3 regions of the Micromonospora sp. DT68 genome follow, and region 3 is predicted to be linked to each of the others. Evidence: riboswitches for the same ligand, from Rfam matches in the RefSeq annotation. Region 3 holds a riboswitch; each other region holds the start of a gene.
The links. Region 3 has a riboswitch for cyclic di-AMP ahead of ACPXB1_RS07050 (NlpC/P60 family protein). Riboswitches for the same ligand answer to the same signal wherever they lie in the genome.
Positions count from the first base shown of each region.

Region 1: another riboswitch for cyclic di-AMP. It lies ahead of ACPXB1_RS00485 (coiled-coil domain-containing protein); the one in region 3 lies ahead of ACPXB1_RS07050 (NlpC/P60 family protein).
Region 2: another riboswitch for cyclic di-AMP. It lies ahead of ACPXB1_RS20530 (coiled-coil domain-containing protein); the one in region 3 lies ahead of ACPXB1_RS07050 (NlpC/P60 family protein).

Region 1 covers NZ_JBNCNZ010000001.1:97,226-104,615, forward strand. Annotated here, with positions in the region: gene ACPXB1_RS00475 (helix-turn-helix transcriptional regulator) at 1-250, opposite strand, end outside; gene ACPXB1_RS00480 (carbonic anhydrase) at 454-1,197, shown strand; gene ACPXB1_RS00485 (coiled-coil domain-containing protein) at 1,278-2,297, opposite strand; cyclic di-AMP (ydaO/yuaA leader) riboswitch at 2,302-2,432, opposite strand; gene ACPXB1_RS00490 (YibE/F family protein) at 2,599-3,936, opposite strand; gene ACPXB1_RS00495 (heavy metal translocating P-type ATPase) at 4,250-6,325, shown strand; gene ACPXB1_RS00500 (metal-sensitive transcriptional regulator) at 6,368-6,664, opposite strand; gene ACPXB1_RS00505 (heavy-metal-associated domain-containing protein) at 6,816-7,025, shown strand; gene ACPXB1_RS00510 (hypothetical protein) at 7,040-7,390, shown strand, end outside.
Region 2 covers NZ_JBNCNZ010000011.1:79,230-86,619, forward strand. Annotated here, with positions in the region: gene ACPXB1_RS20515 (alpha/beta fold hydrolase) at 1-237, shown strand, start outside; gene ACPXB1_RS20520 (HelD family protein) at 345-2,462, shown strand; gene ACPXB1_RS20525 (cation diffusion facilitator family transporter) at 2,569-3,486, shown strand; cyclic di-AMP (ydaO/yuaA leader) riboswitch at 3,627-3,758, shown strand; gene ACPXB1_RS20530 (coiled-coil domain-containing protein) at 3,764-4,828, shown strand; gene ACPXB1_RS20535 (SRPBCC family protein) at 4,993-5,460, opposite strand; gene ACPXB1_RS20540 (1-phosphofructokinase family hexose kinase) at 5,648-6,610, shown strand; gene surE (5'/3'-nucleotidase SurE) at 6,607-7,390, shown strand, end outside.
Region 3 covers NZ_JBNCNZ010000003.1:179,541-186,930, forward strand. Annotated here, with positions in the region: gene ACPXB1_RS07015 (TetR/AcrR family transcriptional regulator) at 1-22, opposite strand, end outside; gene ACPXB1_RS07020 (nuclear transport factor 2 family protein) at 297-776, opposite strand; gene ACPXB1_RS07025 (VOC family protein) at 1,428-1,769, opposite strand; tRNA gene ACPXB1_RS07030 (tRNA-Gly) at 1,925-1,998, opposite strand; gene ACPXB1_RS07035 (zinc metalloprotease) at 2,201-3,184, shown strand; gene ACPXB1_RS07040 (pyridoxamine 5'-phosphate oxidase family protein) at 3,252-3,809, opposite strand; gene dcd (dCTP deaminase) at 3,887-4,465, shown strand; gene ACPXB1_RS07050 (NlpC/P60 family protein) at 4,541-5,518, opposite strand; cyclic di-AMP (ydaO/yuaA leader) riboswitch at 5,595-5,732, opposite strand; gene ACPXB1_RS07055 (N-acetylmuramoyl-L-alanine amidase) at 5,967-7,390, shown strand, end outside.

The DNA of each region.
Region 1 (7,390 bases), on a different contig from region 3:
ACCGGCCGGCCGGGTTGAGGGTGTACTCGTTGCGGCGCCCGACCCGCGTGCGGTGCAGGTAACCGCCTGCCTCCAGGTCGGCGACGATGGCCTGGGCGGCGCGTTCGGTGACGCCGACCTCGGCCGCCACGTCCCGCAGCCGAGCGGTGGGATCGCGGGCGATGGCCAGCAGCACATGCCCGTGATTGGTGAGGAATGTCCAGTTCCGGCCGCTGCCTGGGCTGCCGTCAGCTGTCGCCGTGCTCGCCATCGTGGGACCGCCTCTCCGGTTGCCCGCCCTCGCCTCGCGCCTGTCGCAGGCGGGTCGAACCGGGCCAACGTATGAAATCTATATCACGCATATCTTGACGCATCTTCTGGTGCGTGTGAACGTGGAGCCCGAGCCAGCGCCCGCCGCCGGGCCGGTCGACGTGCGGGTTGAGCAGGCCAAATGCGTGGAGACGAGGTGCGGGGATGAGCCGTTCCGTAATGCCCGGCGGGCAGCCGGGGCCGCAGCGGGCCACCGATCAGGCACCGGCGCTCACCGAGCCGTCGCGGGCGTACGCCGAACTGGCCGACGGCAACCGGCGCTTCGTCAGCGGCGCTCCACGCCACCCCAACCAGGGCGCCGAACACCGCGCCGCGGTGGCCGACGGGCAGCACCCGTTCGCGGTGATCGTCGGCTGTTCCGACTCCCGGTTGGCCGCCGAGATCATCTTCGATCGGGGCCTGGGTGACCTCTTCGTGGTCCGTACGGCCGGGCACATCGTGGGTCCGGAGGTGCTGGGCAGCGTGGAGTACGCGGTGACAGTGCTCGGCACCCCGCTGGTGGTGGTGCTCGGTCACGACTCCTGCGGTGCCGTGCAGGCGGCCCGTGAGGCCGCCGCCACCGGCACGGCACCCGTGGGGCACCTGCGCGCGGTGGTCGACGCGGTGCTGCCCAGCCTGCGGCGCGCCACGGCCGAGGGTGTGGACGACATCGACGGCATCGTCGACATCCACATCGCGCAGACTGTCGAGACGCTGCTCGGGCAGTCGCCGGTACTGGCCGAGGCTGTGGAGCAGGGCCGGTGCGCGGTGGTGGGGATGTCGTACCGTCTCGCCATCGGTGGGGTGCGTCCGGTGACCGCCGTGCCGGTCGGCGCCGCGACCCTCGACGTGCCGAGCATCGACGTGCCGAGCGTCCCGGACGGCCCGGCCGCGACCGCCGCCGCCTGACAACTGGACCGCCGACCCGCCACGTGCGACGAGGGCCGCCCCGCGTGGTGCGGGGCGGCCCTCGTCTGCGGTACGTGCCGTCAGAGCAGTGACATGTGGACGTGGTCGGTGTGGTTCGACGGTCCGCTGTACGAGCTCCACCCGGTCGCCGGGAACCAGATCTGCCGGTTCCAGATCACGTAGTAGATGCCGAGCCGGTCGGCGTTGCGGATGAGGAACGCTGCGACGTTGTTGCCGTACTTGCGGGTGTCCTCGTTGTGCCACGGGGAGAAGCCGCTCTTCTGCAGCGACCAGTCGCAGGCGCGGCCCTTCGGGTGCTCCCACGGCCCGCCGGGGCGGTAGCAGCCGACGAACCGGGTGAAGCCGGCCCGCCTGACCTCCTTGTAGGCGTGCAGGGTGCGAGGTGTGACGCAGCCGGAGGTGGTCGGGTCGTCCTCGCTGCACGACTGCGGCTTCCAGTCGCCGTCGGCGGTGCGACCCGGGCCGATCTTCGCGACCGGCGAGGTGGCGTCCACGAGACCGCCTGTGAAGCCCTTGCCGCCGACGAGGGAGAGCGCCTTGTCCGCCTCGCTCTTGCGCTTGGCCATCAGGGCGGTCTGCTTCTGCTGCTCGCGGACCTCCGTGTCGAGGGCCAGCTTGGCCTGCTCGGCGCGGATCTTCACCGCGTTGACCTCGGCGAGCTTCTTCTCGTTGATCATGTTGAGCTCGTCGAGGGCCGCGGCCCGCTTGACGAAGGTGTCGGGAGCGTTGCTGTCAAGCAGCATCGCCATCGCGCCGACGCGGCCGGTGCGGTACGACTGGGCGGCGATCTGCGCGACCTGTGGTGCCAACGCGTCCAGGTCGGCCTTGGCACGCTCGACCTCGATCGCCAACTCCAGCTGCCGCTTCTTGGACTTGTCCAGCTTGGACTTGGCGGCGGAGTAGTCGCGGTTGGCCTGCTCGATGACGTCGTTGAGCAGCTTCGGCTCGCCGTCCTCCTCGTGCCCGGACGGTGTGGGGGTCGTCGGGGCGGCGTGGGCCGGTACGGGCCCGGCGAGCACGGTCAGTGCGGCGATCACGGCCACCACAGGTGTCAACCAGCGGCGTAGGGGTGCCGTCACAATGTTCCCTTCCGTCGACCGCCGACCGGGTTAGCTGACGGGTTCGGGGCGGAAGTGGCCCCTACCGCTTGCGCGGATTCACCCCAGGTACCTGGGTCCCCGGCTCGCCGGTTGGCGATTGGGCGGTGGCACCGCAGGCGCCGCTTCGCGCCTTCATCGGTAACCGGCAGCGAGGTTACCCGAGAGTCGGCCGGGTGAGCTACGCCTGGATGCCCACCAAAAGCGTCATATCGCCATGGCGTTGAGTGACCAGTGCTGCGGTCGTCAGGGCGGGGGCCCGATCTGGTCACGCTGAGGAGTGTCACCATGCCGTCTTCGTGCTCCTGTCCGGCTCTGGCCACTGGTCGGTGGCGGTGGATGGGGGTGGGGTGTGCTCGGGGTCGGGCCGGCCCGCGCGTGGACGGCTGAGGGCAGCCAGTACGTCGGCTCGCTCCGGTCGCGGCCGGGGCGCGTCGCCGGCCGGTGTCGAGCCGGCGGCGGTCACCAGAGCGGCCAGCCCTGTGGTCAGCGGTACGGCGGCGATCAGGCCGAGTGTGGCGACCGCACTGCGGACGATCTCCTGTGCCAGGAACTCGCTTGTCAGGATCTGCGTGATGGGTCGTGTGTCGGCGGTGAGCAGGAGCAGCAGCGGCAGCGAGGCGCCCGCGTACGCCAGGACGATTGTGTTGACCGTGGAGGCGATGTGGGCGCGGCCGACCCGCGTGGCCGCCCGGTAGAGCTGCAATCGACTCAGCCCCGGGTTGGCGTTCGCCAACTCGGTGACGGTGGCCGCCTGGGTGACAGTCACGTCGTCGAGCACGCCGAGTGAGCCGATGATGATTCCGGCGAGCAGCAGGCCGTGCAGGTCCACGTCGGCCTGGAACATCGACAGTGTGGTGGCGTCCTCGCTGCCGAAGCCGGTCAGGTGGGTGGCGGCCGTGGCGACGGTGGCGAGCACTCCGGTGAGGATCAGGCTGCCCAGGGTGCCGAGGACCGCTACCGAGGTCTGTGCGGTGACCCCGTGGGTCAGATAGAGCACCACGAACATGATGAGCGCGGCGCCGACCACAGCCACCAGCAGCGGTGACCTGCCGGCGGCGATGCCCGGCAGCACGAAGGTGAGCAGGATGGCGAAGCTTGCCGCCAGCCCCGCCAGCGCGGCCAGGCCCCGCCACCGGCCGAACGCGACGATCGCCGCGGCGAAGACCACAGCCAGCCACAGCAGCGGCGTTCCGCGCTGGTGCTCGGCGATGTTCCAACTGCTGACGGCGGGATCGGTCGGGTCGGTCAGCTCGACCATTATGACGTCGTCGCCGACCTCGACCCGGGGTGCGCCCGGCCCGGCGGGGATCGGGGTCTGCACCTGCTGGCCGGCGCTCGGCCCGTCCTCGACGCGTACGTCCACCGTGCCGCACGGTCCGGCCGACGGGCCGCCCTCGGGTGTCGGCGCCGGCGGGCAGGGCTCGGTCACCACCCGGGTCACGGTGCCGTGGTACCGCGGCACGTCCGCCCCGCCATCGGTCTGCGGCGACCCGTCCCGTGGCCATAGCACCACCGCCGCGAGAACGGTGGCCACGAAGAGCGGCACCACCGTCGCGACGAGGATCCGTCGCACCCGCGGCGGCGCGGGTGGCGCGGAATGGCTGTGGTCGGAACCCAATGCGAGACTCCCAACGATCCGGTGCGAAGTACGTGTCAGCGGAGCGGTCGGTTCACCGTCGACGGGGGAAACGCCGCGGGAAGCGCGCCGGATCGCCGTCCGGCGATCGTCCGATCACGGACGGTCAACGTCCGGCCCGATCGACGGAAAGCGACGCCACGACGTGGTGGCGTCGCAGCCTGACTGCGCGGCGGCGTATGGAGGCTCATCCTGGGAGATGCTATCCAGCTTGTATCGGGGCGGCAGTTCGTGACGGGGTGTCGGATAAGCGAACCGCGTACGTGGCGGGCCCTCGACCGGGCATGTTTGAGGCATGCCGGCTCTGTCACCGCCCGACCCCGACCACAAGCGGCACGGCACCTCCGCCGCACCCTCCCCGCAGAGCAAGCACGCCGGGCATGACAAGCACGCCGGGCACGACCCGGCGATGTTCCGTCGCCGCTTCTGGGTCTGCCTGGTGCTCACCATCCCGGTGGTACTGACCAGTCATCTCGTATCGGATCAGTTGGGTCTGAATTGGGATTTCCCCGGCCGGTCCTGGCTGGGCCCGGTGCTCGGCTCGGTGGTGTTCTGGTGGGGCGGCTGGCCGTTCCTGGTGGGCGCGGTCCGGGAGGTGCGGGACCGGGCGCCGGGCATGATGCTGCTGATCGCGATGGCGATCACAGTGGCCTACACCGCGTCGCTTGCCACCAGCGTGGGCGCCTTCGACCTGGACTTCTGGTGGGAGTTGGCAGCGCTGGTCACCATCATGCTGCTCGGGCACTGGCAGGAGATGAAGGCCATCGGGCAGGCCCGGGGCGCGCTCGCGGCGCTGGCCGCGCTGCTACCGGACGAGGCCGAGCGGGTGACTGCGGGCGGGCAGGTCGAGGCGGTACCGGTGACCGACCTGCGGATCGACGACGTGGTGCTGGTCCGCCCGGGGGGCCGGGTGCCGGCGGACGGTCGGATCGTCGACGGTAGCGCGGAACTCGACGAATCAATGATCACCGGTGAGTCGCGGCCGGTCGCGCGGTCGGCGGGCGACCGGGTGGTGGCCGGCACCGTGGCCACCGACTCGGCGATCCGGGTACGCGTCGAGGCGCTCGGTGAACAGACCGCGCTCGCCGGCATCCAGCGGATGGTCGCGCAGGCACAGGCCTCCGGTGGCCGGGCGCAACTGCTTGCCGACCGGTTCGCCGCCGCGCTGTTCTACGTTGCCACCGGCACGGCCGTCCTGACAGTGCTGGTCTGGACCCTGCTCGGCCGGCCCGACGAGGCGGTGATCCGCGCGGTCACGGTTCTGGTGATCGCCTGCCCGCACGCGCTCGGGTTGGCCATCCCCCTGGTCGTCGCGCTGTCGACAGCGCTGGCCGCGCGGTCCGGGATCCTCGTCAAGGACCGGTTGGCCCTGGAGCGCATGCGCACGGTGGGCGCGGTGCTCTTCGACAAGACCGGCACCCTGACCCGGGGCGCGCACGTGGTCACCGACGTGGTGGTGGCACCGGGCACCGAGCGGGACGAGGTGCTGCGCATCGCGGCGGGCGTCGAGTCCGACAGCGAACATCCGTTGGCCCGCGCGATCGTGTCGGCTGCTGGGCGCGCCGGACCGGCCCCGGCCGCCGGCTTCCGGTCGCTGCCGGGCCGTGGGGTGCAGGCAACCATCGACGGTACGGAGTACGCGGTGGGCGGGCCGGCGCTGCTGCGGGAGCGGGGCCTGTCGCTTCCGGCGGAGTTGCAGGAGGCGACCGGACGGTGGTCGGCGCGAGGTGCGGCGGTGCTGCATCTGGTGCGGCTGCCGGAGACCGTGCTCGGCGCGTTCGCGCTTACCGACGAGGTGCGTCCGGAGGCCCGCGGGGCCATCGACGAGCTGCGCGCCGAGGGCGTCCGGACGATCGCCATGATCACCGGTGACGCCCGCCCGGTGGCGGAGGCGGTCGCTGCGGAACTCGGCTTCCGGCCCGGAGTCGACGAGGTGTTCGCCGAGGTGCTGCCGGCGGAGAAGGACAGCCGGGTGGCCGAACTCCAGCGGCGGGGGTTGACAGTGGCGATGGTCGGCGACGGGGTGAACGACGCGCCGGCGTTGGCGCGTGCGGACGTGGGCGTCGCCATCGGTGCGGGCACCGACGTCGCGATCGAGTCCGCCGGGGTGGTGCTGGCGTCCTCGGACCCGCGTGGGGTGGGTGCCGTGGTCCGCCTGTCCCGGGCGTCGTACCGGAAGATGCGGCAGAACCTGGCCTGGGCGGCCGGCTACAACGTGGTGGCGTTGCCGCTGGCGGCGGGAGTGTTGGCAGGGGCCGGAGTGGCGTTGAGCCCGGCGGTGGCCGCGCTGCTGATGTCGGCGTCCACAATCGTGGTGGCGCTCAACGCGCAGTTGCTGCGCCGGGTCCGGCTGGGCCCGGCGGCGAAATGAGAACCGGCGGCGGGCTGAGGCGCGGCGGCGGGCTGAGGACCGTCAGCCGCGCTTCATGAGTCGTCCGACCGCCGCCATCATCTCGGTGGCCATCTCGTCGGCCCGGCCCTCGGCGGCGCCCTCGTGCATGCAGTGCCGGGCGTGCCCGTCGAGCAGGCCCAGCGCCACCTTGTCGAGTGCGGCCTGGATCGCGGAGATCTGCGTGAGCACGTCGATGCAGTACCGGTCCTCGTCGACCATCTTCTCGATGCCCCGGACCTGCCCCTCGACACGGCGGAGTCGGGTGAGCAGCTGGTCCTTACTGGCGGTGTACCCGCGGATCGGGGTCGGTGTGGTCATGGCGACCAGGATAGCGTACCCCTGGGGGGTATGGTACTGTCGCTCTCGCCGGATACCCCCACCGGGTACCGGTACACGGCAAACGCACGAGTCCGCCTTCGTATTACCCCCCGGGGGTATATGGTCGGAGGTGACGGAGGGAGTTCGTTCGATGGTCAGCACGACGTACCAGGTGAAGGGCATGACCTGCGGGCACTGCGTCAGCGCGGTAAGCGCCGAGGTGGGCGCCATCGCGGGCGTGCACGACGTCCAGGTCGACCTCGCCAGCGGCCAGGTCACCGTCAGCAGTGAGCAGCCGGTGGCTGTGGAGGACATCCGGGCCGCCGTCGACGAGGCCGGTTACGACCTCGTCGAGGCGTGATCGAAAGGCGTGCGATGAACGCGGTCACCAGACTGGGCGGCTTTGCTCTCGGTCTCGCGGCGGTCTTCGGAGCGGCGTACGGGATCGGCCGGGTCGCCGACCCGGCCGCCGAGAGCCGGCACGACGGCGGTGCCGCACACGCCTCGGACCCCACCGAGCAGGGTGGGCACGACGGGGCGGCCGGGCTGCCCGGCGGCCTGCTCGTCTCCGACCGTGGCTACACCCTCGAACCGGTCGCCGCGCCGGCCGGCGAACTCGCCTTCCGGGTGACCGGGCCGGACGGCCAGCCGGTCACCAGGTACGACGTGGCCCACGACAAGCGGATGCACCTGATCGTGGCACGGCGGGACCTGTCCGGCTTCCGC
Region 2 (7,390 bases), on a different contig from region 3:
CTGGTCGGCGATCGGGACCGGCTGACACCGCCGCCGTGCGCCGAGTCGATCGCCGCGGCGCTGCCGGCCACCGAACTGACCGTCTGCCCGGGTGCCGGGCACATGCTGATGATGGAACGTCCCGACGAGGTGAACGCCGCGCTGACCGGCGTCCTGCGTCGGGTGCTCGCCGCACCGCCGGCCGACGCCGTGCCGCCGCGCCCCGGCGACGCGAGCGCCGTCAGGACGGGTGCCTGAGCACGTTCGCGCACCTCGGGCGCGGCGGATCCGGACGGGGGCCGTACCCTTCTGCGGTTGGCCCGCGCGGTTCGCGCCGCTTGCCGGCGACATCGAAGGAGCGTGCGTTGACCGACCAGACCGCCCTGGAGCAGGAGATCGCCGTCGAGCAGCGGCACCTCGACCGGGTGTACGCCCGACTGGCCGAGCTGCGCCAGTCCGCGGTCCGCGCCGAGCGCGACGGCTACCGGATGGCGCGGGTGGGCACGTTCGGCGCGCTCGTCGAACGTGACGCGATGGTCTTCCACGCCGCGCAGCGGCGGCACACCCTCGACGCCGAGCACGAGGGGCTGGTCTTCGGCCGGCTGGACCTGCGGGACCGTCAGGTGCTGCACGTCGGGCGGCTCGGCATCCGCGACGAGGACGCCACAACGCTCGTCGTCGACTGGCGGGCGCCGGCCGCCGCCGCGTTCTACCAGGCCACCCCGGCGCAGCCGCTGGGCGTGGTGCGTCGACGGACCATCCAGTCCCGGCGGGAACGGGTCACCCGCATCGAGGACGACCTGCTGGACCCCACCGCCACGCCGGAGGGGATGACAGTCGTCGGCGACGGCGCGCTGCTGGCCACCCTGTCCCAGGCCACCGGGCGGGGCATGCGGGACATCGTGGCGACGATCCAGCGGGAGCAGGACGAGGCGATCAGGTCGCCCGGTTCCGGGGTGACGATCGTCGCCGGCGGCCCGGGCACCGGCAAGACCGCTGTCGCCCTGCATCGGGCCGCCTACCTGCTGTATTCCGACCGCAGCCGGTATGCCGGCGGTGGCATCCTGGTGGTCGGCCCGTCCACGGTCTTCGTCGAGTACATCGCCTCGGTGCTGCCGTCGCTCGGCGAGGACACGGCGACCCTGCACTCGCTCGGCACCCTCTTTCCGGGGATGACAGCCACCCGCACCGATCCGCCGGACGTGGCGGCGGTGAAGGGTTCGCTGCGGATGCGCCGGGTGCTGGAGCGCGCCGTCCGGGACGCGGTGCCGGGCGGGCCTGGTGAGTTGCGACTGCTCTACCGGGGCACGCTGCTGCGGCTGGACCGCGCCGAACTCGACGCGATCCGGGACCGCGCGCTGAACCGGGGCGCCCGCCGCAACGAGGTCCGTCGGGCCGGCTTCGACGGGGTTTTCGCCGCGCTCTGGGCGCAGGCCCGTCGCCTGGGCATCGGCCGGCTGCCGGAGCAGCGGGCCTTCGAGGACGAGGTCGCCGAGCGGGCGGAGTTCCGGGAGTTCCTCAAGGCGTGGTGGCCCCGGCTGCATCCCCGGCACGTGCTCGGTTGGCTGGCCCGTCCCGACCGTCTGCGCAGGTACGCCGGAGGAATCCTCTCCGGCTCGGAGATCCGGCTGCTCGGTGCGGCGTACCGGACTCTGGAGACCGACGGCCTGACCATCGCGGACGTGGCGCTGCTCGACGAGTTGGACGCGCTGCTGGGCAAGCCCGTGCAGCCGGCCCGCGCCCGGCGTGACCCGTTCCAGCTCGCCGGCGGGGTCCGGGAGCTGAGCACGCTTGGCGACCGCCAGCGGGCGGCCCGTGCGGCGGCGCGGGAGCGTCCGGCGGACTACCGGGACTACGCGCACGTCGTGGTGGACGAGGCGCAGGACGTTTCACCGATGCAGTGGCGGATGATCGGCCGGCGCGGTCGGCTGGCCTCGTGGACCATCGTGGGCGATCCGGCGCAGACCGCGTGGACCGGTGACCCGGAGGAGCTGACCCGGGCCCGTGACCAGGCGCTGGGTCGGCGCAAGCGGCTGGACTTCACGCTCACCACCAACTACCGCAACTCGGCGGAGATCTTCGCGGTGGCGGCGGCCGAGATCCGCAGGCTCTATCCGGATCTGCCGCTGCCCAGGGCCGTCCGCTCCACCGGGGTCGATCCGGTCGAGCACGTCGTACCGGCGGCCGGGTTGGAGGCCGCGACGGTTGAGGCGGCCACCGGCCTGCTGGCCGAGGTGGACGGCACGGTCGGGGTGATCACGCCGGTCCCCCGCCGCGACGAGGTCGCGGGCTGGCTCGGCGCGCTCGGCGGGTCACGGTTGCAGGTGGTGACAAGCCTGGAGGCCAAGGGCATGGAGTACGACGGGGTGGTGCTCGTCGCGCCGATTGAGATCCGGGCGGATCCGGGTGCGGGTGTACGCACGCTCTACGTCGCGCTGTCCCGGGCCACCCAGCGACTGACCACCATCGACCCGATCGGCTGAATCCGTGTTGGCGGGGCCGAGGGTCCACCAGCGCCCTACAGTTGCATACATAGCGATGTGAACATACATTTGACCCCGTCCCGGCCGGCACAGGAAGGTGGGTTTCGTGGGCTCAGGTCATGACCACCACCACGCGTCGGTCAGCAACGCCGCACAGCAGCACCGGGGCCGGCTCTGGGTAGCGTTCGGGCTGCTCGCCACCCTGATGGTGGTCGAGGCGGTGGCCGCACTGCACACCGGCTCGCTGGCCCTGCTCTCCGACGCCGGGCACATGTTCACCGACGTACTCGGCATCGGGATGGCCCTCGCCGCGATCACCGCAACCCAACGGGCCGCCCGCGACCCGCAGCGCACCTTCGGGCTCTACCGCCTCGAGGTGCTCGCCGCCCTCGCCAACGCCGTCCTGCTCTCCGGCGTCGCGATCTACGTGGTGATCGAGGCGATCGGCCGGTTCGGCGACCCGCACGAGGTGGTGGTCGGCCCGATGCTCGTGGTCGCCGTGCTCGGCCTGCTCGCGAACGTGATCGCGTTCGCCCTGCTCCGCACCGGCGCCCGGGACAGCATCAACCTCCAGGGCGCCTACCTGGAGGTGCTCGGCGACCTGCTCGGCTCGGTCGGCGTGATCGGCGCGGCACTGCTCATCGCGGTCACCGACTGGTGGTGGGCCGACCCACTGGTAGCGGTCGCCATCGGCGTGTTCATCCTGCCGCGCACCTGGCGGCTCGGCCGCGCCGCGGTCCGCATCCTCGTGCAGGCCGCTCCGGAACACCTCCAGGTCACCGCCGTGCACGACCGGCTCGCCGCCGTACCCGGCGTGGTCGAGGTGCACGACCTGCACGTCTGGACGCTCACCTCGGGCATGGAGGTGGCCTCCGCACACCTGACGATGGCGCCCGACGCGGAGGTCGGCACCGTGCTCACGGCGGCGCGCACCGCCCTGCAGGAGGACTTCCGGATCGAGCACGCCACGCTCCAGATCGAGCCCGGTGCGGCCCCGGGGGCCTGCGGTGCCGTCACTTGGTGAGCGGGTTGTCAGCTTTTATACCTTTTGTCGGTGTTTTGGGTAGCGCTTCGCGCACCGTCAGTCACAATCGCTGCACCAGCCCCATGAGCACCGGTAGGCTGGCTCCCGGCCACCACCCGGCGGCGCCCTCCCGGCGCCGGTGGCGGCCGCCGCCTAATCACCCGAGAGGGCGAACCGGGGAACCATGTTCCTGGGGTGCATCCGCGTCAGCGGTAGGGATCTTCCGTCCCGAACCCGTCAGCTAACCCGGTCGGCGGCTGACGGAAGGACATGCGCAGTGGCACCAGCACGACCCCCCGCCGCCCGATTGGCGGCGCTGATCGTCATGATGTTCACCCTCGGCGTCGCCATCCCCGCCGGCGCCGCCTCGGCCGCTCCCCCGGCCACCCAACGGGCCGCGGCACCCGACAACGACGAAGAGGGTGGCACCCCCGCCCTGCGCGCCGCACTCGACGCGGCCAGCAAGGGCTACCTGGACGCGAAGCGCGCCCTGGACACCTCGATCCAGCGGCAGCAGCAACTCGCCGCCAAGCTCAAGACCACCGAAGCCGAGATGGACGAACGCAGCGGCAAGGTCGGCGAGATCGCCGGCGTCGCGTACCGCACCGGCCGGCTCAGCACCGTCTCGGCGCTGCTCAACACCAACAGCCCCGAGGGCTTCATGGACCGCGCCGCCGCGCTGGACGTGGTCGCCGCCAACGAGGACCGGGTGCTGCGCGACCTCATCGCCACGAAGGACGAGGCCAACCGCACCCGCGTCGCCCTCGACGGCGAGATCCGCGAGCAGCGCAAGCAGGTCGAGGTGATGGCCAAGCGCAAGGAGCAGGCCGAACGCGCCCTGGCCGTTGCCAACACCAGGCAGCAGACCACCGCCTCCGACTCCGGCTCCAACCGGGGCACCTCCACCGCCAACGCCAAGCCCGCGCCGCGCAACTCCGACGGCTCCTGGCCGTCCGAGTCCTGCAGCGTCAACGACCCGACCCCGGCCAACGGCTGCATCACCCCACGCACCCTGCACGCCCTCAACCAGGCCAAGGCCGCGGGCTTCACAAGGTACGTCTCCTGCCACCGCTCCGGCGGCTCCGGCGAGCACCCCAAGGGTCGCGCCTGCGACTTCGCCGCGCAGAAGAACGGCTTCGGCGGGGACGCCACCGGCGGCGACAAGACGTACGGCAACAACCTGGCCGCGTACTTCATCCGCAACGCCGACCGGCTCGCCGTGCTGTACGTGATCTGGTACAGGCAGATCTGGCTGCCCAGCAGCGGGTGGAAGTCGTACAGCGGGGCGAACGGCGACCCGTCCAGCGACCACACCAACCACGTACACCTGTCCGTGTACTAGCCCGACCCGACCCGGCCGGCGCTCCCCCACGCGGGGACGCCGGCCGGTGTACGTCTGCGCGACCGCACTCGAACCAGGATGTAGTGGCCTCCCAACGGCCCGACACCACGACATCCTGGATCGAGCACGATCATGACAAGGTCCGCGCGCCAAGCGGCGGCTGGTCAGGTCGACGGTGGGGGGTTGTCGCTGCGGTCCAGGGCCGCTCCCAGCCGGGCCGCCAGGGCCAGGTGGGCGACTCGGGCCTGGCTGAAGGCGTACCGGAAGAGGGGTTTCGGTGCCCGCAGGGTGATCTCGACGTCGATCCGGACCAGGCCGTCGGGCTCGGCGCGTAGGCGTGTGTGGTTACGCACCGTGGTGGCCGGCCACTGGCGTGCGACAGTGACGATCTCGTCGTCGTCGAGGGTCAGCACGTCCGCGTGATAGGTGGTTCGGAAGCGGAGCGGGCCGGCGACCAGACGGTCGTTGATCGTGTAGCTGGCCACGGCTCCGGGCCGGGGCGGGACTCGCCGCACCCGGATGATCAGTGGGTGCAGCTCGCCCTGGCGGCTCAGGTCGCCAAGCAGGGCCGCCGCGTCGGCGAGCGAACAGCGGGCCTGCACGGTGTAGCTGAACGTGTCGCTGCTGAGCACGCCGTCTCCCGCCGTCGATGGGTCGCACGATCGTCCCGTACACCGGTGGGGCTGGCAACGTCCGGACGGACACCGGCCGTTGCCCGGGCATTGGCGACGCGTTATCACTACCGTCAGCTGTTGAGGTATCACCGGTCGTGATGAAGGGCGGACGCATGAACGGGGATGACCGGTGAGCGGGCACGTGATGGTCTTCGCGCCCACACCGCAACTGACGGTAACTGTGGATCAGCCGAACGACCACCCCGAGCTGCACCTGCACCCCGGCGGGCAGGGCGTCTGGCAGGCCCGCATGGTGCTGTCGCTCGGTGTCGACGTGGTGCTGTGCGCCGCGCTCGGCGGCGAGATCGGCCAGGTGCTGGAGCCGCTGCTGGTAAGCGAGGGCGTCGACCTCAAGGTGGTGGTCCGGGACTCCGGCAGCGGCGCCTACGTGCACGACCGTCGGGACGGCTCCCGGCAGGAGATCGTTGACGTGCCGGGGCACCCGCTGAGCCGGCACGAGCTCGACGAGCTCTACAACCTGGCGCTCGGCGAGGGCCTCCGCGCCGAGGTGAGCATCCTGAGCGGGCCCAACGAGCCGTGGCTCGTCCCGGCCGACGTGTACCGGCGCTTCGCCGCCGACCTCGGCGCCAACGGCAGCCGGGTGGTGGTCGACCTCTCCGGGGAGCACCTCGGTGCGGCGCTGGAGAGCGGGGTGTTCTTCCTCAAGGTGAGCCACGAGGAGCTGATCCGCGACGGGCGCGCCCGCAACGACGAGACAGCGGAGCTGACCCGGGCGATGTACGAACTGCACGCGGCCGGCGCCGAGACGGTGGTGGTGAGCCGGGCCGACCAGCCGGCCTTGACGCTCATCGACGGGGAACTCTTCGAGGTGCAGATGCCCCGGCTGGAGGCCGCCGACCCGCGTGGCGCGGGCGACTCGATGACCGCCGGGGTGGCCGCCGTGATCGCCCGCGGTGGGGACATCCGCACCGCCATCCGCACCGGCGCCGCAGCCGGGGCACTGAACGTCACCCGGCACGGCCTGGGCACCGGTCGGCTGGACTCGATCACCGGGCTGGTGGAGCGGGTCCAGCTGGCACCGGCGGACAGCCGGCCCCAGGAGCGGACCACCCCCGACGAACTGGCCGACCGGGTGGTCGACAGATGACCCTGCGGGTGCTGATCACCAACGACGACGGGATCGCCGCGCCGGGCATCCAGGCGCTGGCGTGGGCCGCGGCGCAGCGGGGACTGGACGTGGTGGTCGCGGCGCCGCTGGAGGAGGCAAGCGGTACCAGCGCCGCGATGAGCGCTGTGGAACGGGACGGCCGGGTCGTGGTGCACGATCATCCGCTGGCGGACCTGCCGGGTGTGCCGGCGTACGGGGTGGGCGGCTCGCCCGGCTTCATCACGCTCATCGCGCTGCACGGCGCGTTCGGGCCGCCGCCGTCGGTGGTGCTGTCCGGCATCAACAGGGGCGCGAACGCCGGCCGTGCCGTGCTGCACTCGGGCACTGTCGGTGCCGCGTTCACCGCCGCCACGAACGGCTGTCGGGCGATGGCGGTGTCGCTGGACGTGCTGTCGGCCGGTGAGGCGACGGCCGCCAGCGGTGGCGCGGCGGTGGACGCCGCGGCACGGGTACGCGACGTCGAGCGGCACTGGGGCACCGCCGCCCGGGTAGCCCTGGACCTGCTGCCCCGGCTCACGGCAGGGCCGCCGGAGAGCGTGCTCAACGTCAACGCCCCCGACCTGCCGCACGGGCGGCTGCGCGGGGTGCGCCGTGGTTCGCTGGCCAGCTTCGGCCAGGTGCAGATGACTGTTGCCGAGTCGGGGCACGGCTTCGTGCGTACCTCGTTGGAGGAGCCCGGCCAGGCCGCGCAGCCCGGCACGGACGTCGCGTTGCTTGCCGGCGGGTACGCGTCGGTGACAGCCATCCGGGCGGTTACCG
Region 3 (7,390 bases):
GCTGCCGTGTCCTCGTCTCCATGCGAGTAACCCACCACTTTCATAGGCAGGGCGTCAAATCGCCAGGGCTGCGTCGGTCATTGCTGAGGGCGGGAGAGCACTTCGTCGCCGAGAGCTTCCAATCGGGTTCCCGAAGCCCGACGTACCGGCTGATCTTGCCGGTCCTCGTGTCCACGACCAGGATGCGGCTCCGATTGTAAGCGCGTGCGGTGGAGCGGCGACCCGGGTGCCGGCCACCCCCGGCGCGGACGGGTCGCGCTGACGGCCCGTCCGCTGCCGGGGAGTGGCGCGGGGTGTCACTCGTTACTGAAGGCGGAGACCATGTCCGACGAGCTGCCACCGAGCGATTCGATGGCGATGAGCGGGTTCCAGAAATCGACGTACCGGCTGATCTTGCCGTCCCTCGTCTCCACGATCGAGATGTAGGTCTGGTTGTAGGGGCGGCCGGTGGCCAGTGCGGTGCCCCGGCTCTTGAACTCGGCGATGACCAGCGACGGGTCGGTGGTCTCGTGGAAGTGCAGGTCGGTGAACTCGACCTTGAAGTGCTCCGGGAAGTTCTTCATGTACTCGTTAAGGTTCGCCTTGCCTGCGGTGCGGTTGGGGTAGCCCTCGGGGGCGTACGGGAACTCCAGTACACCGTCCTCGGTGAACAGGGCCACCCACTCCGGGATCCGCCCGGAGGAGAGGTACTCCATGTGGTTCTTGAACGCCTGCTGCGCGGCGGCCCGCACGGCGTCGACGTCGGTGTTCTGCGGGGTGGATACGGCGTTACTCATGAACGTCCTTCTCTGTCTGGGTGCCCGTCGGTGACGGGTCGGTTGGTCGGCAGTCGATCACTTGGAAGTGGTTGACCGCATCTTTCACTGAGCGAGGAGGTTCCGCGAACCTCGACCTAGGGGTCAACCTGCTCGGCCTACCCCGCAGGATCGTGCAATCCGGGGCAGAAAGGTCGCGGGCGGAGCCCTTCGCCTCCTCGCATCTTCAACCCGGCGGGCTGATGTAAGTAATCAACCACTTTCATCTGAGGTTGTCAACTGGCACGTCTGTGTGTGGAGTCACGGCGATCCTCGGGCCACCGAAGCCGCGGGCTGCCCGCCGGCCGTCTCGGCGGTGATGCCGCCCGTCGGTCACCCGATCCCTCAGGCCCTGGTCCTCACCGCCGGCATACATCGGCCCGGACGCGCACGACCGTGGGTCTACCGACGGTTGCGGCCGGAGGTGATGTCCCGTCAAGCCGCCGCAACCTACGGAGGTACTGCCCTGCGTAGGACCGTTGTGCATCGCCCTGCGCCTCCGGGGCCGCGAACGCTTCGTGGTACGCGGTCTCCGGCGAGTCGTGGTCGTGCTCGATCAACCGGCCGAGCGCTTGGGCGTCGTGAACCAGCGGCAACCTCTTCGCCACCTCTTCGAGGTCGCCGGAGGATGCGTCAGAGCGGTGCACCGCCGAAGCTCAGCTCGTTGCCGTCCGGGTCGTAGAAGTCCGCTTTGCGTACGCCGTTGGGGTACGTCTCGCGCTTTGTCGGCTCGACCCCGCGGTCCGCGGCCGCGGCGACGAACGCGTCGAGGTCGTCCACGAAGATGGTGAGCAGCGTGTGGCCTGCATGCGCTGGTCGGTGCTCGATGAAGATCGACCGATGTTCGGCCAACTCCCACACGGCTTCCGTGTCACTGGCCACGTAGGACGGCGGAACGCCGAGAAGCTTCTCGTACCAAGCCAGGGCGGCGGGATAATCGTCCACCGAGATGCCTGCGTAGAGGTCGAGTGGCATCGACACATGGTACGTGCCACGGAGCAAGGACAAGGCAGTCACTTCGGCAGATTCGCAAGTCCTGAGGCGCACTGATGTGCCCACGCCGGTTTCGGCTCTCCCGGCAACGCGAAAGCCCTGGTCGGGACTCAGATCCTGACCAGGGCTTCGTACGTTGGAGCGGGTGACGGGAATCGAACCCGCACTGTCAGCTTGGGAAGCTGATGTTCTGCCATTGAACTACACCCGCAGGCGGCACCACTGTACCCGAGTCGCCGAGCCGGTGCACCCAGGCACCCCGAGCCGCCGACGGCCGGGCACGGCCGTCAAGAAGTTTCCAGACGGCAACATATGGTCGTTCTCAAATGCATCGATGGGTTGTAACGTCTGCCCCACGTTCTCAGCCTTGGCGTGACACACCCCCTGCCGCGCCGCCAGAAAGAGGTGGGCTCATGGGACTCCGTCCCAACCTGCTGACCCGGCGTGCCGCCGGTGTCGCATCGACAACCCTCGCGCTGCTGCTCAGCACCGCTGCGGTGGGTGTCGTTCCGGCCGCTTCGGCTTTCTCGGCAGCGCCCGACGGCGCCTGCGTGGAGCCGGCCGACAGCCACGCCAACGCCCGGATGAAGCCCGGCGGCGCGGCCAAGCACGACCCTAACGAGTTGACCATCAACCAGGTCCGCGAGCGGGAAGCCGACATGGCGGCGGCGCTGCGGGAGCGCGCCAACTATCGGACGGGTGCTGGCGCGACGGCGCTGGCCACTGTCACCATCCCGGTGGTGGTGCACGTGATCCAGGAGAACACCACACGCGCGGGCGGCAACATCCCGGACTCGATGATCACCTCGCAGATCAACGTCCTCAACCAGGCGTACGCCGGTGCGACCGGCGGCGCGGTCACCGCGTTCGCCTTCCGGCTCGACAGGATCAACCGGGTGACGAACCCGTCGTGGTATCCGATCGTGCAGGGCTCGTCGGCGGAGCGGTCGATGAAGTCCTCGCTGCGGACCGGCGGCAAGAACACTCTCAACGTCTACCTCGGCGAGTTGAGCAACAACCTGCTGGGCTGGGCGACCTTCCCGCAGCGCAACCTGAGCAGCATGGACGGCGTGGTCGTGCTGAACGAGTCGCTGCCGGGCGGCACCTCGACCAACTACAACCAGGGCGACACCGGCACCCACGAGGTGGGGCACTGGCTGAACCTGTACCACACCTTCCAGGGCGGCTGCGGTGGCTCGGGTGACAGCGTCAGCGACACCCCGGCCGAGGCGTCGCCGGCCTACCAGTGCCCGACCGGGCGGAACACCTGCTCGGCGGCCGGCCTGGACCCGATCACCAACTTCATGGACTACACCTACGACTCGTGCATGTACCAGTTCACCCCTGGGCAGGCCAGCCGCATGCTGACCGCCTGGAACGCGTACCGCGCGGCGTAGCTCTCCCGCGTACACCTGGTGCCGGCTCCGTCACGACGGAGCCGGCACCAGCGTTTTAGGGCCGTGGTCAGGCGGCGGCCGTCGTGCACTTGACGTCGCGGCTGAGCCGGGTCGGGCGAGCCTGGGGTACGCCGAGCGGCGCGGCCGCCGGGGCTCGCGGGTCGAGCCAGACCCGAACGGCCGGACGGCTCGGCGGGAGACCGGGAATGCCGGTGATCTGGTGCTCGCGGCGGGTCAGCATCGCCACGTCGATGGTGAACTCGAAGAGCCGCCAGTCGACCTGCGGCTCGGCTCGGGCGGTCTGCGCCAGCCGGGCCACCTGGGCCGGGTCGGTCACCGGCGAGGCGTGCCCCGCCACGTACGCCTCGTCGTCGCTCTCCTCCGGCGGGAACGAGTGCAGGGCGTAACGGCCGTCGCGTTCGAGGTCGCGGCGCTTCGGCGAGTCGATGATGAAGCAGAACAGGCCCTCGTCGGTGATGACCGGGGACACCGGATGGACGCGGGGACCGCCGTCGGCGCGGACAGTGGCCAGATAGCCGAAGCCCGGCCCGTACTGCTGCAGGAGAACGCGGATCCCGTCGGCGAGGCGGGGCTCGTCGGCGGCAAAATCGGACCAGGAAGCCATGCGGGCATTCTATCGAACAAATGTACGAGGGGCGACCTCGACACGCTGGTCACCGGCTGCCTCGCTATGGTGGTCCGATGCTGCTCTCCGACCGGGACCTGGTCACCGAGATCAAGGCCGGCACGCTGGGCCTGGAGCCATTCGAGCCCACTCTGGTTCAACCGTCCAGCATCGACGTGAGACTCGACAGGCTGTTCCGGGTCTTCAACAACCATCTCTACACACACATCGATCCGGCCATGCAGCAGGACGACCTGACCTCGGTGGTCGAGGTGCCCGACGGCGAACCGTTCGTGCTGCACCCGGGCGAGTTCGTGCTCGCCTCGACGCTTGAGGTGATCTCCCTCGGCGAGCAGCTCGCCGGCCGCCTGGAGGGCAAGTCCAGCCTGGGCCGTCTCGGCCTGCTCACCCACTCCACCGCCGGCTTCATCGATCCGGGCTTCTCCGGTCACGTGACGCTGGAGTTGTCGAACGTGGCGAACCTGCCGATCACCCTCTGGCCGGGCATGAAGATCGGGCAGCTCTGCATCTTCCGGCTCTCCTCGCCGGCCGAGCACCCGTACGGCTCGGTGGTCTACGGCTCGCGCTACCAGGGCCAGCGGGGGCCGACGCCGAGCCGCTCCTGGCAGAACTGGCGGGCCTGGCCGACCCGTTGAGCCGCTCGACAGCTCGGTGTTAACAAGGGGCCCCTCCTCTACCTGAGGCGTTAGGAAGGGGCCCCTCCTTACATCTCAGCCGGGGCGGCCGTAGCTGTGGATCGGGCCGTCGTCGACCTTCTTCATCTTGACGGGTTGACCGGCCTGGGAGGCGTGCACCACCCAGCCGTCGCCGACGTACATGCCCACGTGGTGGATGTCGCTGTAGTAGAAGACCAGGTCACCGGGGCGCAGGTCGGCGCGGCTGACGTCCTTTGTCACCCGGCTCTGCTGCGCGGCGTTGTGCGGCAGTGACACGCCGGCCTTGGCCCACGCGGCAAGCATCAGCCCGGAGCAGTCGTACGAGTTCGGGCCCTCGGCGCCCCACACGTAGGGCTTGCCGATCTGGGCGCAGGCGAACTTGACAGCCGTACCCGCCCCGCCGCCGGGGTAGCTGGCCGGGCAGGGCGCCGGACGCAGCGGACCGCCGCCGCCATTGCCGTACACCTTGAGGCGCAGCTTCTGGAGCTTGTCGATCTCGGCGTTGATCTGCTTCTTCTTCGCCGCGAGCTGAGCCTCGGTCAGGGTCAGTTCGGCGACCAGCTCGTCCAGCGGCGCCTTCTGCCGGGCCAACTCGTCGCGCAGGTCGGCCACCTGCTTGACGTCCTGCTGCTGGTTGTGGGCGAACCGGTCGAGCATTTCCAGCTGGCCGACCATCTCGCTGGGCGAGCGGCTGCCGAGCATCGCGTTGACAGTGGAGACGTTCTCACCCATGTACGCGCGGACGGCCAGGGCGCTGACCTTGTCCATGGCCGCGTCGACCTGGCGCTGCAACGGGGCCATCCGGGCGGCCAGCGCGTTCGCCTGCTTGCGCTTTGCGGCCAGCTCGGTGCGGGTGGCGTTGTGCCGTTCGATGATCGGTTCGAGCTTGTTCCAGTCGGCGTCGATCTGGCGTTCGATCTCGGCGACGGACGGGTCCGCGTGCGCCGCAGTGGCGCTGCTGGTCAGGACGACGGCGACGCCGACAAGGGCGGCAAGAGCTGTGGTGAAGCGGGGCCAGCGTTGACGCGGCACGATCGGCAGGGGGTCGGCTGAGGCCGACCGCTCGGACGACGGCCGCGGGGCATGGAGTGCCACCGGGGTTCCGTACTCCTTCTTCCTGACCGCCTACCGGGTTAGCTGACGGGTTCGGGCGGGAAGTCGGCGCCCTACCGCAGGATCTGCGGATTCACCCCGGGGGAACCTGGGTCCCCGGCTCGTTCTTCAAGCGACTCGGCGGTGCCGGTCCGTTACCGCCCGGGATGGGCAGACCTGCTACCGGGCCGACGATTGACCAGAGTAGAGATGACCGTTACCGATCCGCAACCCGTGCGCCAGTGACACTCCGTGGCGATTCTGCGGGGTCACGGACCGCGTGCGAAGGTTTTTTTCCACAGGAGTCCATACATGGAAAGGTATTGACGCAGGCTCCCGGCCGGCGGGAGGGTGACCTCACAGTCACCCACGCAATCTAGGGGGTTCGATGCACCGTCCAACCCTGCCGTCCCGCCGACGCGCACTGCTGGTCACCGCCGTGGTCGCCGCGACCGCGGTGCCACTGCCCTCCGGTCCGGTCGCCGCCGCACCCACCGCCGACCGCCAGCAGCGGTACGCCGCCGCAGCGAGCGAGTACGGCGTACCGGCCGACGTGCTGCTCGGCGTCTCCTATCTGGAGTCCCGCTGGGACAGCAACGCCGGCACACCCAGCACCAGCGGCGGCTACGGCCCGATGCACCTGACCGACGCCCGACACGTGACAGCCCTGCCCCGCGGCGGCCACCACGACACCGGCGCCGAGGACCCGCGCGGCGACGACTCGCGTACCGCGCTGGCACCTCGCGCAACCGCTGACCCCGCGCCGTCCAGCGCCGCCCTGCAAACCGTTGACGCCGCCGCCGCGCTGACCGGCGAGGCACCGGAGTCGCTGCGTACCGACCCGAACGCGAACATCAGGGGCGGGGCGGCGCTGCTGGCGTCGTACCAGCGGGAGCTTGGCGCGCCGGTCGGAGCCGGCACCGACCCGGCGGCCTGGTACGGCGCGGTGGCCCGCTACGCCGGCGCGGACAGCGCCGACGCCGCGGCGGCCTTCGCCGACGAGGTCTTCACCACCATCGGCGCCGGCGAGTCCCGGGTGACCGACGACGGCCAGCGGGTCACCCTGCCGGCCCGCACGGTACGGCCGGAGCGCACCTGGCTGGACCGGCTGGGCCTGCGCAAGCTCGCCCGCCCGGACGGGCTGGAGTGCCCCCGCACCATCTCCTGTGAGTGGATCCCGGCGCCCTACCAGGCGTTCGGGGACGGGGACTACGGCAACCACGACCTCTCCGACCGGCCGAAGCGGCAGAAGATCGAGTACATCGTCATCCACGACACCGAGGGGAGTTGGGCGACCACTCTGAAGCTCGTCCAGGACCCGACCTACGTGAGCTGGCACTACACGCTGCGCTCGGTGGACGGGCACATCGCCCAGCACGTCAAGACCAAGGACGTCGCCTGGCACGCCGGCAACTGGTACGTCAACGCCAAGGCGATCGGGCTCGAACACGAGGGCTTCGCCGCGCAGGGCACCTGGTACACCGAGGCGATGTACCGGACGTCGGCGAAGCTCGTGCGGCACCTCGCGCTGCGACTGGGCATCCCGCTGGACCGTCAGCACATCATCGGCCACGACAACGTGCCCGGCACCACAGCGGCGACAGTGCGCGGGATGCACTGGGACCCGGGGCCGTACTGGGACTGGAATCACTACTTCGACCTGCTGCACGCGCCACGCCTGGACACCGGCACCCCGGCCACCGGCCTGGTCCGGATCGACCCGGACTACGCCACCAACCGGCCGGAGTTCATCGGCTGCGTCACTCCTGGCGTTCCGTGCCCGTCGCGCGGCTCGTCGTCGGTGGTGCTGCG